Regions from separate parts of the Pseudomonas sp. PDM14 genome, predicted to be linked through region 2. Evidence: predicted binding sites of a transcription regulator. Region 2 holds the regulator's gene; the other holds the start of a gene.
The links. The regulator FliA, encoded in region 2, starts transcription of late flagellar genes. The targets are predictions, from matches to a motif close to CTAAAGTTTNNNNNNNNNNNGCCGNTAA.

Region 1: a site for FliA is predicted at 4,411-4,438, ahead of IB229_RS16055 (flagellar protein MotY). Genes of this name have one in related genera too.

Annotation. Positions count from the first base shown of each region.
Region 1 is NZ_JACVAQ010000002.1:734,613-741,767, reverse strand. Features, by position in the region: gene IB229_RS16085 (universal stress protein) at 1-548, opposite strand, end outside; gene IB229_RS16080 (tRNA-(ms[2]io[6]A)-hydroxylase) at 785-1,390, shown strand; gene IB229_RS16075 (bacterioferritin-associated ferredoxin) at 1,451-1,669, opposite strand; gene IB229_RS16070 (peroxiredoxin) at 1,963-2,565, shown strand; gene rnt (ribonuclease T) at 2,628-3,302, opposite strand; gene pyrC (dihydroorotase) at 3,299-4,345, opposite strand; gene IB229_RS16055 (flagellar protein MotY) at 4,528-5,412, shown strand; gene IB229_RS16050 (argininosuccinate synthase) at 5,533-6,750, shown strand; gene gloA (lactoylglutathione lyase) at 6,839-7,155, shown strand, end outside.
Region 2 is NZ_JACVAQ010000002.1:551,541-558,695, reverse strand. Features, by position in the region: gene flhA (flagellar biosynthesis protein FlhA) at 1-1,005, shown strand, start outside; gene flhF (flagellar biosynthesis protein FlhF) at 1,018-2,340, shown strand; gene fleN (flagellar synthesis regulator FleN) at 2,432-3,265, shown strand; gene fliA (RNA polymerase sigma factor FliA) at 3,262-4,008, shown strand; gene IB229_RS15205 (chemotaxis response regulator CheY) at 4,091-4,465, shown strand; gene IB229_RS15200 (protein phosphatase CheZ) at 4,485-5,273, shown strand; gene IB229_RS15195 (chemotaxis protein CheA) at 5,303-7,155, shown strand, end outside.

The sequences.
Region 1 (7,155 bases), 180 kb from region 2:
GCGGCGGACAGCATGGGCGAGGGGTGGGCGCTGATCACGTGCAGGGTGCCCTTGGCCAAACCGGCGATGTCGTAGCCATGCATAACGATGCCGGAGTGTAGGGTGCGGTGCGCGCCGTCGTTGTTGCCGACGTCGACCGCCGCCAGGACGATACCGCCGGTCCACGGCTTGTCGGTCTTGACCATCAGCACCGGGCCTGGGCAATAGCGCAGCAGCTTCCACTCGTCGGGGGTCAGCAGGGCTTTCTTCAGCGGATTGCTCGGGAAATGCTGCTTGATCACCAGGCCACAGCCTTCGGCCTGTTGCACGGTGATGATGGTCTGGTAGAGGTTTTCATGCCAGGACTGCTGGGAGCTGACGCTGTAGCCTTCCTGGATCAGGTCGGCCTGGGTGCTTTCCAGTAGGGCAGCGTGCTCCTGCTTCTTGTCGCAGACCAGTAGGTGCAGGTGGGATTGGGTGACGCCGGCAATCAGCTTGGCCCGTTTGAGCGCCAGGCACTCCCCGCGGTTTGGATCCATTACGACGAGAATGCTGCGAATAGCTTGCATGGGTGTCTCCCTGAGCATGAATGCAGTTCTTTTGACGTCACTATAGCCGTGAGGAATATAGTCGTGTTGACCTGCATCACGACACGACTGGTCCCGAGCGCCACCACTCGTATAATGGCGCGCCCTGATTCTGCCTGCCAAGAGGCTGGCCTGTCCGCCGAGACCCGTGCCCCGATGTTCACGACTTCTTTCCGATCTTTCCTCCGCGCGTTCAGTTCCGCGCTGCGGGAGGCTGCATGAGCTTCCCGGAAATTCATGCGTTCCTTGGTTGCCGCACGCCCGATGCCTGGGTTCAGGCGGCCCTGGCTGACCAAGAAGTGATGCTGATCGATCACAAGAACTGCGAGTTCAAGGCTGCCAGCACCGCGCTGAGCCTGATGGCCAAGTACAACACGCGGATCGACCTGATCAATGCGATGTCGCGGCTGGCGCGCGAAGAACTGGTGCACCACGAGCAGGTCCTGCGCATCATGAAGCGGCGCAAGATCGACCTGCGCCCGGTTTCGGCGGCGCGCTACGCCTCTGGACTGCGGGCCATCGTGCGCAACCATGAGCCGTACAAGCTGACGGATACCCTAGTGGTGGGCGCGTTCATCGAGGCGCGTTCCTGCGAGCGCTTCGAGGCGCTGCTGCCGCATCTGGACGAAGAGCTGGCCAAGTTCTACGGCGGCCTGCTGAATTCCGAGGCGCGGCACTTCCAGAATTACCTGAAGCTGGCCTACCAGTACGGTACCGAACAGGATGTGAGTGAGACGATCGAGCGCGTGCGCCTTGTCGAGCAGCACCTGATCGAGTCGCCGGACACCGAGTTTCGCTTCCACAGCGGTGTGCCCAGCGCCTGAGGTCGATGGCGGAAACAAAAAAGCCGGACAGTGTCCGGCTTTTTTATGGAGTTGGTTCGCTCAGGCGGCGACGAAGCTGGCGGGGCAGGCGAGGGCGACCTGGCTGCCCTGCACCTCGCTCAAGGTCTCGCGCACTACCTGCTTGGCCAGGCACGCACATTTGCCGCACTGGGTGCCGACACCGAGGCTGTCGCGCACGTCGCGATAGCTGCAGCAACCTTCATAGATCGCTTCGCGGATTTGACCGTCAGTGACACCCTGGCAGAGGCAAACGTACATAGACCAACTCTTGAATGAGAAGAGGTTGCTGTTGGGAGGCGATACTAATGTTAATGAGAATGCTTGTCAAAACATTGAAGTCGTTTGTATCTGCGCGCCGACGAGAGGGGAAAAGCCTTTACTATCAAATGGTTAGCATATTTTTATGCGGCAGGCAGTGTGGCGAACATGGCAAAAGAACGGGTGTATGATCAGTGCTCGTCACTATAGGCTCAGCCCAGGCCAGGCTTGTAACGCCCGCGCCAGACGCCTGCGCCGATTCGTATCGCAATGCACTGATCAGGAGATAGAGAATGAGCGTACTCGTTGGTAAACAGGCTCCGGATTTCAACGTCGCTGCCGTGCTCGGCACCGGCGAGATCGTCGAAAGCTTCAGCCTGTCCGCGGCGATCAAGGGCAAGTACGGCCTGGTGTTCTTCTACCCGCTGGACTTCACCTTCGTCTGCCCGTCGGAGCTGATCGCACTGGATCACCGCATCCCCGACTTCCAGGCGCGCAACGTCGAAGTCATCGGCGTTTCCATCGATTCGCACTTCACCCACAACGCTTGGCGCAACACGCCGGTGGACAAGGGCGGCATTGGCCCGGTCAAGTACACCCTGGCCGCCGACGTGAAGCACGAAATCGCCAAGGCCTACGACGTCGAGTCCGCCGATGGGGTGGCATTCCGTGGGGCGTTCCTGATCGACCTGAACGGCGTGGTCCGCTCGCAGATCGTCAATGACCTGCCACTGGGGCGCAACATGGACGAGTTGCTGCGCCTGGTCGACGCCCTGCAGTTCACCGAGGAAAACGGCGAGGTCTGTCCGGCCAACTGGAAGAAGGGCGACAAGGGTATGACCGCCTCGCCGGAAGGTGTGGCCAAGTACCTGGCCGAGAACGCGTCCAGCCTCTGATCGAGGAAACGCGCCCATGAAAAACCCGGCCTAGGCCGGGTTTTTTGTTTGTTGCGGAGGGCTTAGTGGTCGAATTCGTCCCAGCCGCCCATTTCCTTCCAGCGGTTGACGATGCCGCAGAACAGCTCGGCGGTCTTCTCGGTGTCGTAGCGCGCCGAGTGCGCCTCACGCCCATCGAATTCGATGCCGGCGGCCTGGCAGGCCTTGGCCAGCACGGTCTGGCCATAGGCGAGGCCGGCGAGGGTAGCGGTATCGAAGCTTGAGAACGGGTGGAACGGGTTGCGCTTGAGGTCGCAACGGGCCACCGCGGCGTTGAGGAAGCCGAGGTCGAAGCTGCTGTTGTGGCCGACCAGAATGGCGCGCTTGCAACCGTTAGCCTTGATCGACTTGCGCAGGCCCTTGAAGATTTCTCCGAGCGCATGCTCCTCGGTCACCGCCATGCGCAGCGGGTGATCGAGCTTGATCCCGGTGAACTCCAGCGCCGCCTGTTCGATGTTGGCGCCGGCGAATGGCTCGACCCGGAAGAAGTGCGTGTGATCCGGGTAGAGGAAGCCGCCTTCGTCCATGGCGATGGTGGTCGCGGCGATTTCCAGCAGGGCGTCGGTGGCGCAGTTGAAGCCGCCCGTCTCGACATCCACCACCACCGGCAGGTAACCGCGGAAACGCGCGGCCATGGGGTGGCGAGGGCCGGAAGGCAGGCTGCCTTCGAGTTCGTCATCGAAGTTGTCGTCGCTCACGCATTGTTCTCCAGCAGACGCCAGCGCAGATTTTCACCGGCACGCAGCGGAATGATGGTCAGCTCACCTAGGGGCAAGGTTGCCGGTGCGGCCCACTCTTCACGAACCAGGGTGATCTGGTCGGTGTTGCGTGGCAGTGTGTAGAAGTCCGGGCCGAAGTGGCTGGCGAAGGCTTCCAGCTTGTCCAGCGCATTGCGCTGCTCGAAGGCTTCGGCGTACAGCTCGATGGCCGCATACGCGGTGTAGCAGCCGGCGCAGCCGCAGGCGGCTTCCTTGGCGTGCTGGGCGTGCGGGGCCGAGTCGGTGCCGAGGAAGAACTTCGGGCTACCGCTGGTGGCCGCGTCGAGCAGGGCTTCCTGGTGCGTGTTGCGCTTGAGGATCGGCAGGCAATAGAAGTGCGGGCGGATGCCGCCGACCAACATGTGGTTGCGGTTGTACAGCAGGTGATGCGCGGTGATGGTTGCGCCCACGTTGGCTGGGGCGCCCTGGACGAACTGCACCGCATCACCGGTGGTGATGTGCTCGAACACCACTTTCAGCGTCGGGAAGCGTTCGACGACGCGCACCAGGTGCTCGTCGATGAAACGTTTCTCGCGGTCGAACACGTCGACCTCGGCACGGGTCACCTCGCCATGCACCAGCAGCGGCAGGCCGACCTCGGCCATGGCTTCGAGCACCGGGAAGATATTGTCGATGCTGGTCACGCCGGAGTCGGAGTTGGTAGTGGCGCCGGCCGGGTAGAGCTTGGCCGCATGCACGAAGCCGCTGGCCTTGGCCTCGCGGACTTCGGCAGCGGTGGTGCGGTCGGTGAGGTAGAGCACCATCAGCGGTTCGAAGCGGCTGGCGGCAGGGCGTGCGGCGAGGATGCGCTGACGGTAGGCGTCGGCCTCGGCGGCAGTGCGCACCGGCGGCACCAGGTTGGGCATGATGATGGCGCGGGCGAAGGTACGGGCGACGTCGGCGACGGTGTGGGTGAGCACCGCGCCATCGCGCAGGTGAATGTGCCAGTCGTCGGGACGCAGCAGGGTAAGACGGTCGGACATGGAAGGTTCCAGGCGGGTAAAACGTGCTCGCATGCTACCGGAAATGACCTTTGCCGGCACGGGCTATCAAGTTTTGCCGAGCGCTACCGATACCCCGAATAGAAGCTGTTTTCGCCATGGAGCCTGTCGTGCGCCAGCCCTATCTCTTTCCGCTTGGTCTGCTTGCCTGCTTGTCACTGAGCATGCCGGCTGCCGCCATCACCTTCCAGACCCGCATGGAGAAGGTGGAGTGGAAGGTCGAGGGCGATCAGTTCGAGTGCCGGCTGTCGCAACCGGTGGCCAATTTCGGCAGCGGCGAGTTCGTTCGTCGCGCCGGCGAGCAGGCCACGTTCCGCCTCAAGGCGCGTGAGCGCTGGATGGGCGCCGGCTCCGCCACGTTGCTGGCCGCTGCGGCGCCGTGGCAGCCCGGGCGCGGTGACATCAACCTGGGGCCGGTCACAGTGGTCAGCGGCGAAGTGCCGTTCAACAGCTCGCAGGAGCAGGCCGGTCGCCTGCTTACCGGTCTGATGGAAGGCCGCAGCCCACTCGTGCGCCATCGCACGCAGGTGGGTGGCGACAGCCTGGAGGTGCGCCTGCTGCCGTCGCGCTTCAACCAGGCCTACAACGACTACCTGGCCTGTACGGCCAAGCTGCTGCCGGTCAACTTCGAGCAGATCCGCAAGGCGCAGATTGGCTTCCCCGAGGGGGGCTCGACGCTCGATGCCATGGGCCAGGCCAAGCTCGACATCATTCTCGCGTTCATCAAGGCCGACCCCAGCGTCAACCGCATCGAGCTCGACGGCCACTCCGACAACAGCGGCAATCGCCTGACCAACCGCGACACCTCACGCCGCCGCGCCCTGGCGGTGGAGGAGTACCTGAAGGCCAATGGCGTGCCGGCCGAGCAGATCGTCGTGCGCTTCCATGGTGAGCGTTATCCGTTGGTGCCGAACAACAGTGAAGCCAATCGAGCGAAGAACCGTCGGGTGACCATGAGCCTGTCACGCGAACCGGTCGCCGAAGAGCCGGCACCGGCTGCAGCTCCCGCCGCGCCTGCACCGGCGGCCGCGCCGGCTGCTACTTCCTAGTCACGAACCGACCGCCAAATCCGTCGCGTTGTCGCTCGTCCCTGTCGCGCCCCTGTAAATCGGCCGTCGTGGCCGGTAGAATCCCGGGTTTTTCCGTACAACCCCGTGGAGTTGATTGGCATGGCGGACGTTAAGAAGGTAGTTCTGGCTTATTCCGGTGGCCTGGACACCTCGGTGATCCTCAAGTGGCTGCAGGACACCTATGAATGCGAAGTGGTGACCTTCACCGCTGACCTCGGCCAGGGCGAAGAGGTCGAGCCGGCTCGCGCCAAGGCCCAGGCCATGGGCGTCAAGGAAATCTACATCGACGACCTGCGCGAAGAATTCGTGCGTGATTTCGTCTACCCGATGTTCCGCGCCAACACCGTCTACGAAGGCGAGTACCTGCTGGGTACCTCCATCGCCCGTCCGCTGATAGCCAAACGCCTGATCGAAATCGCCAACGAAACCGGCGCCGATGCCATCTCCCACGGTGCCACCGGCAAGGGCAACGACCAGGTGCGCTTCGAACTGGGCGCCTACGCGCTGAAACCGGGCGTGAAAGTCATCGCCCCGTGGCGCGAGTGGGACCTGCTGTCGCGCGAGAAGCTGATGGACTACGCCGAGAAGCACGCCATCCCGATCGAGCGCCACGGCAAGAAGAAATCGCCGTACTCCATGGATGCCAACCTGCTGCACATCTCCTATGAAGGCGGCGTGCTGGAAGACACCTGGACCGAGCACGAAGAAGACATGTGGCGCTGGACCAAGTCCCCGGAAGCCGCGCCGAACACCCCGACCTACATCGAGCTGACCTACCGTAACGGCGACATCGTCGCCATCGACGGCAAGGAACTGAGCCCGGCTACCGTGCTGGCCGAGCTCAACCGCATCGGCGGCGAGAACGGCATCGGTCGTCTGGACATCGTCGAAAACCGCTATGTCGGCATGAAGTCCCGTGGCTGCTACGAGACCCCCGGCGGCACCATCATGCTCAAGGCCCACCGTGCCATCGAGTCGATCACCCTGGACCGCGAAGTCGCTCACCTGAAAGACGAGCTGATGCCCAAATACGCCAGCCTGATCTACACCGGCTACTGGTGGAGCCCGGAGCGTCTGATGCTGCAACAGATGATCGATGCCTCCCAGGCCAGCGTGAATGGCGTGGTGCGCCTGAAGCTGTACAAGGGCAACGTCATCGTCACCGGCCGCAAGTCCGACGACTCGCTGTTCGACGCCAACATCGCCACCTTCGAAGAAGACGGCGGCGCGTACAACCAGGCCGACGCAGCAGGCTTCATCAAGCTCAATGCGCTGCGCATGCGTATCGCTGCCGGCAAGGGCCGCAAGCTGTTCTGATAAGCTTTTGCCCTGATGAGCCCACGAACCCCGGCCATGTGCCGGGGTTTGTATTTTCAGACCCGGAGAACGGGCAGAGGAGATTGCCATGAGACTGCTGCACACCATGCTGCGCGTCGGCGACCTGGACAAGTCCATCGCCTTCTACACCGAGGTGCTGGGCATGACCCTGTTGCGGCGCAAGGATTACCCGGACGGGCAGTTCACCCTGGCGTTCGTCGGCTATGGCAACGAGGCCGAGAACAGCGTGATCGAGCTGACTCACAACTGGGGTGTCGAGGCCTACGAACTGGGCACCGCGTATGGCCATATCGCCCTGGAAGTGGCCGACGTGTACAAGGCCTGCGAGGACATTCGCCAGCGCGGCGGCAAGATCACCCGTGAGCCCGGGCCGATGAAGCACGG
Region 2 (7,155 bases):
GAGGTCGGTTATCGCCTGATCCCGCTGGTTGATCGTAATCAGGGTGGGCAGTTGCTCGCGCGCATCAAGGGCGTGCGCAAGAAGCTTTCCCAAGAGATGGGCTTCCTCATGCCCTCCGTACATATCCGTGACAACCTCGACCTGCTGCCCAACGCCTACCGCCTGACCCTGATGGGCGTCAGCGTGGCCGAGGCGGAGGTGTACCCGGAGCGTGAACTGGCGATCAACCCGGGGCAGGTGTTCGGCACCCTCAACGGCATTGCCGCCAAAGATCCGGCGTTCGGCCTGGAGGCGGTGTGGATCGACCCGACCCAGCGCGACCAGGCGCAGTCGCTTGGCTACACGGTGGTGGATGCCAGCACGGTGGTGGCTACGCACCTCAACCAGGTTCTGCACAAGCACTCCCACGAGCTGCTTGGGCACGAGGAAGTGCAGCAGCTGATGCAACTGCTGGCCAAGAGTTCGCCGAAGCTGGCCGAAGAGCTGGTGCCTGGCCTGGTGTCGTTGTCGACCCTGCTCAAGGTTCTGCAGGCGCTGTTGCAGGAGCAGGTACCGGTGCGCGATATCCGCACCATCGCAGAGGCCATCGCCAACGTCGCACCGAAGAGTCAAGATCCCGCCGCGATGGTCGCTGCGGTGCGCGTCGCGTTGGCCCGCGCAATCGTGCAAAGCATTGTGGGACTAGAGCCGGAGCTTCCTGTCATCACATTGGAACCAAGGTTGGAACAGATATTGCTCAACAGTCTGCAGAAGGCCGGACAGGGCTCCGAGGATGGCATCCTCCTGGAACCCGGAATGGCCGAGAAGCTGCAGCGCTCCCTGGTGGATGCGGCGCAGCGCCAGGAGATGTTGGGCAAACCGGTGATCCTGCTGGTTGCCGGCCCGGTTCGGTCGATGCTCTCGCGCTTTGCGCGCCTCGCCGTACCCAGCATGCATGTACTGGCTTACCAGGAAATACCGGACAACAAGCAGGTCACCATCGTTGCGACGGTGGGCCAGAACTGAGGGTTCTAAGCCATGCAAGTCAAACGCTTCTTCGCCGCCGATATGCGCCAAGCCATGAAACTGGTGCGCGATGAGCTGGGCGCTGATGCGGCCATCATCGGCAATCGCCGGGTGGCCGGTGGTGTCGAGCTGACTGCCGCGCTGGACTACCAGATGCCCGAGCCCGTGCGTGCGCCGAACCCTGCGCTGGAAGCCGAGCTGCGCAAGACCCAGGCGAAGATCGCCAGTGCCCAGGCCGAACTGACCAGCCGTGCGGTGGCTGACGAACGCAAGGACCGCCAGCTGTTCGCCAATGAGTCCATCGTCGCTCCCGAGCTGCCGGCATCGCTGTACAAGCCGCAGCGCCCGGCCGCGCCGCAGCCGCAACCGGTTGCCGCTGCACCCGTCGCCGATCAGCGTGTGATCGACGCCATGCGCTTCGAGCTGCACGGTCTGCGCGAACTGATCGAAGTGCAGCTGGGTTCCATCGCCTGGGGCCAGATGCAGAACCGTCGTCCTCAACAAGCCAACCTGTGGCGCCGCCTGCAACGCATGGGCCTGTCCGCCGAGCTGTCCAAGGCGCTGCTGGAACGTGTGGCCAAGGTCGCGGAGCCGCGTCAGGCCTGGCGCATGCTGCTGGCCCACCTGGCCCACGCGATCAAGACGCCGAAGGTTGAGCCGCTGGAAGAGGGTGGTGTGATCGCCCTGGTCGGCCCTGCCGGCATGGGCAAGACCACCACGCTGGCCAAGCTGGCCGCGCGTTACGTGCTCAAATACGGTCCGCAGAGCATCGCACTGGTGAGCATGGACAGCTTCCGCATCGGCGCGCAGGAGCAACTGAAGACCCTGGGGCGCATCCTCAATGTCTCCGTGACCCAGGTCGATCCGGGCGAATCGCTGTTGCAGGCCCTGGCCCCGCTGGCCCGCAAGCGCGTTATCTTGATCGACACCGCCGGCCTGCCGGCCAATGATCCGGCGCTGCGCATGCAGCTGGAAAGTCTGGCGGCGCGCGGTGTCAAAGCGAAGAACTACCTGGTATTGGCGGCAACCAGCCAGAGCCAGGTGCTGAAAGCGGCCTACCATAGTTACAAGCGCTGCGGCCTGGCCGGCTGCATTCTGAGCAAACTGGACGAGGCGACCAGCCTCGGCGAAGTTTTAGGACTGGCTATCGGCCAGCATCTACCGGTAGCCTATCTCACTGATGGGCCCAAGATTCCTGATGATCTGCAGGTTCCGCGCAGTCATCAGCTGGTCAGCCGAGCGGTCAGTCTGCAGACCCAGGAAGATCCAAGTGAAGAAGCCATGGCCGATGTATTCGCCGGGCTGTACCAGAATCCGGCACGCCGGGCGAGTTAGAGCAGGCGCCAGGCTCCACGGCGATCTAGTGTTGAGGTAGGGTGTAGTGCCCACTCAGCCCAGTGCAGGCAAGACAAGGTGTGTAGAGGACATGGGTAGTATTCATCCCGTACAGGTGATTGCAGTGACCGGCGGCAAAGGCGGCGTCGGCAAGACCAATGTGTCGGTGAATCTGTCGCTGGCCCTGGCCGATCTCGGCCGTCGGGTCATGCTGATGGACGCCGACCTCGGCCTTGCCAACGTCGATGTCCTGCTCGGCCTTACCGCCAAACGCACCCTTGCCGACGTGATTTCCGGCGAGTGCGACCTCAAGGACGTGCTGATCCAGGGCCCCGGCGGTATTCGTATCGTCCCGGCGGCTTCGGGCACGCAGAGCATGGTGCAGCTCACGCCCATGCAGCACGCCGGCCTGATCCAGGCATTCAGCGATATCAGCGACAACCTCGACGTTCTGGTGATCGACACCGCGGCCGGTATCGGCGACGGCGTGGTGAGTTTCGTCCGCGCGGCCCAGGAAGTGATCGTGGTGGTGTGCGACGAGCCCACCTCGATCACCGATGCCTATGCGCTGATCAAGCTGCTCAACCGTGACTACGGCATGAGCCGCTTCCGCGTTCTGGCCAACATGGCTCATAGCCCGCAGGAAGGTCGCAACCTGTTTGCTAAGCTGACCAAAGTGACTGACCGTTTTCTCGATGTGGCGCTGCAGTACGTGGGGGCAGTGCCCTACGACGAGTCGGTCCGCAAGGCCGTGCAGAAGCAGCGCGCGGTATACGAAGCCTTCCCGCGCTCGAAATGCGCACTGGCGTTCAAAGCGATAGCTCAGAAAGTTGACACGTGGCCGTTGCCGGCCAACCCGCGTGGCCATCTTGAGTTCTTCGTCGAACGTCTGGTGCAGCAGCCGATCGCGGGTTCGGCCGTATGACAGCAGCCAATGGACTTCTTATGTACAACAAGGCGCAGGCTCGGGACTCTCAGCACCAACTGATCGAGCGTTACGCACCGCTGGTCAAGCGCATCGCGTACCACCTGCTGGCGCGTCTGCCGGCCAGTGTCCAGGTCGACGACCTGATGCAGGCGGGCATGATCGGCCTGCTCGAAGCTTCGAAGAAATACGACGGCAGCAAGGGCGCCAGCTTCGAAACCTACGCCGGTATTCGCATCCGCGGCGCAATGCTCGACGAGGTGCGCAAGGGTGACTGGGCGCCGCGTTCGGTCCACCGCAACACCCGTATGGTCAGCGACGCGATTCGAACAATCGAGGCCAGAACGGGGCGAGACGCTAAAGATCAAGAAGTTGCGGCCGAACTCCAATTGAGTCTCGAGGATTACTACGGCATTCTTGGCGACACTTTGGGCAGCCGTCTGTTCAGTTTCGACGACCTCGTGCAGGACGGCGAACATGGCGGGCTGCAGGAAGACACCGGTAGTACCCAGACCGAACCTCTGCATGACCTGGAAGACGAGCGTTTCCAGGCGGCGTTGGCTGATGCCATCTCCAACCTGCCGGAGCGTGAACGTCTGGTCCTGGCGCTGTATTACGACGAAGAGCTGAATCTCAAGGAAATCGGTGAGGTCCTGGGGGTCAGCGAGTCGCGTGTCAGCCAGTTGCACAGTCAGTGTGCCGCACGCTTGCGGGCCCGACTGGGTGAGTGGCGAGCGCACTGACGGCGTCACCGGTTTCATGATTGCAGCGTCATCGGGTGCCGATGACGTTTAGGACTGTACGGAGGTCGACTTGGACAAGAACATGAAAATCCTCATCGTTGACGACTTTTCGACGATGCGACGGATCATCAAGAACCTCTTGCGCGATTTGGGTTTCACCAATACCGCCGAGGCTGATGACGGCACCACAGCATTGCCGATGCTGCAAAGCGGTAGCTTCGATTTTCTGGTGACTGACTGGAACATGCCGGGCATGACGGGTATCGACCTGTTGCGCGCGGTGCGTGCCGATGAGCGTCTGAAAACCCTGCCTGTATTGATGGTGACAGCTGAAGCCAAGCGCGATCAGATCATCGAAGCGGCCCAGGCTGGCGTTAACGGTTATGTAGTAAAGCCGTTCACTGCCCAGGTACTGAAAGAGAAGATCGAGAAGATCTTCGAACGGGTTAACGGCTGATGTCCGCCGCGAGGGCGCTATGGCAAACGAAGATTCTTCACTGGGCGAACTAGAGTCGACCCTGAAAGTTCATGCCCGCGAGCTCGTCGACAGCCTCGAAAAAGGTCACTTCGGCGAGGCGGTGCAACTGATCCACGAACTGAACCAGACACGCGACCGTGGCCTGTATCAGGAAGTAGGCAAGCTTACCCGCGAGCTGCACAGCGCGATCGTCAATTTCCAGATCGATCCGCGGATGCCGCACGCCAAGGAAATTTCACAGATCACCGACGCTACCGAGCGGCTGTCCTACGTTGTGCAGATGACCGAGAACGCGGCCAATCGCACCATGGACCTGGTCGAGCAGAGCGCGCCGCTGGTCAACGATTTGGGCAGCGAAGCGCAGAGCCTGAGTGCTGACTGGGGGCGCTTCATGCGCCGGGAACTCAGCGCCGATGCGTTCCGCGAGCTGGCCAAGCGTATCGAACTGTTTCTGGCCCGCAGCGACCGCGACAGCCAGAAACTCTCGGCGCACCTCAACGATATTCTGCTGGCGCAGGATTACCAGGACCTCACCGGTCAGGTGATCAAGCGTGTAACCCAGTTGGTTACGGAAGTGGAAGGTAACTTGCTGAAACTGGTGTTGATGGCCAGTCATGTGGACCGCTTTGCCGGTATCAAGCATGACCACGAAACACTGCGCGTAGAGCAAGAAAAACAAAAAGAGCCTTCCAAGGGTGAAGGTCCGCAGATTCATGCCGATAAGCGTGAGGATGTAGCATCCAATCAGGATGATGTCGACGATCTGCTGTCCAGCCTAGGATTTTAAGGCTCTAACAGAGCCTTTGGAGCGCAATGATGAGCTTCGACGCCGATGAAGAAATCCTCCAGGACTTTCTGGTAGAGGCCGGCGAAATTCTTGAACAATTGTCCGAGCAACTGGTTGAGCTGGAAAGCCGCCCAGATGACACGGGCCTGCTCAATGCGATTTTCCGTGGATTCCACACCGTCAAGGGTGGGGCCGGGTTCCTCCAGCTCAATGAGCTGGTGGAGTGCTGCCACATTGCCGAGAACGTATTCGACATCCTGCGCAAGGGTGAACGTCGGGTCACTGCCGAGCTGATGGACGTGGTGTTGCAGGCACTGGATGCCGTCAACGAAATGTTCAGTCAGGTGCGCGAGCGCGTCGAGCCGACGCCGGCCTCGCCGGAGCTGCTGGCTGCCTTGGCGCGCCTGGCCGAACCGCAAGGAGCCGATGAGGCGCCGGCGGCCGCGGTCGAGGAGGAACCTGAAGCGCCGGCTGCACCGCAGGCGGCTTCCGGCGACATCACCGACAGTGAATTCGAGCAACTGCTCGATGCTATCGGTGATACCCCGAGCGAAGCGCCGGCACCTGCTGCTGCATCGGGTGATGAAATCACCGACGACGAATTCGAAGCGCTACTCGATCAGCTGCATGGCAAGGGCAAGTTCGTCGAGCCCGAGGCCAAGGCTCCGGCCGCCGCACCTGCTCCAGCAGCGGCGCCTGTTGCAGCCCCGGCTGCCGGTGGCGGCGATGAAATCACCGACGACGAATTCGAAGCGCTGCTCGATCAGCTGCATGGCAAGGGCAAGTTCGTCGAGCCGGCAGTTGCCGCGCCAGCACCTGCTCCTGTCGCCGCTGTAGCACCGGCTCCCGCCGCAGCGGGCGGTGGCGATAACATCTCCGACGACGAATTCGAGGCATTGCTCGACCAGTTGCACGGCAAGGGCAAGTTCAGCGAAGAGGTTGTCCAGGCCGCGCCCGTGGTTGCTGCCCCCGTCAGCAAACCGGCCGCTGCGCCTGCGCCGGCCAAGCCTGCGCCCAAACCGGCGGCCAAGGTGGAAGCGAGCAAACCAGCTGCCGCCCCTGCGCCTGCTCCCGCCGCTGCCGCCCAGGCACCTGCTGCCGAGAAGGCCAACAGCGCCAGCGAAGCCGAAACCACGGTACGCGTCGATACCGCTCGCCTGGACGAGATCATGAACATGGTCGGTGAGCTGGTCCTGGTGCGTAACCGTCTGGTGCGCCTGGGCCTGAACAGTGGCGACGAGGCGATGGCCAAGGCCGTCTCCAACCTTGACGTGGTCACCGCGGATCTACAGACCTCGGTCATGAAGACCCGCATGCAGCCGATCAAGAAGGTCTTCGGACGCTTCCCGCGCCTGGTCCGCGATCTGGCGCGCAACCTGAAGAAAGAGATCATTCTCGAGCTGGTCGGCGAAGAGACCGACCTGGACAAGAACTTGGTCGAAGCACTTGCCGATCCGCTGGTCCACTTGGTGCGCAACTCGGTCGATCATGGCATCGAACTGCCGGAGAAGCGCGAAGCCGCGGGCAAGAGCCGTGGTGGCAAGATCATCCTCGCCGCGCAGCAGGAGGGTGACCACATCCTTCTGTCGATCTCCGACGACGGCAACGGCATGGACCCGGACGTTCTGCGTGCCAAGGCGGTCGAGAAGGGCCTGTTGGACAAGGATGCGGCCGATCGCCTGAGCGAATCCGAGTGCTACAACCTGATCTTCGCCCCGGGCTTCTCGACCAAGACCGAGATTTCCGACGTTTCCGGCCGCGGTGTCGGCATGGACGTGGTGAAGACCAAGATCTCCCAGCTCAACGGCACCATCAACATCTACTCGGCCAAAGGCCAGGGCACGCGCATCGTCATCAAGGTGCCGCTGACCCTGGCGATCAT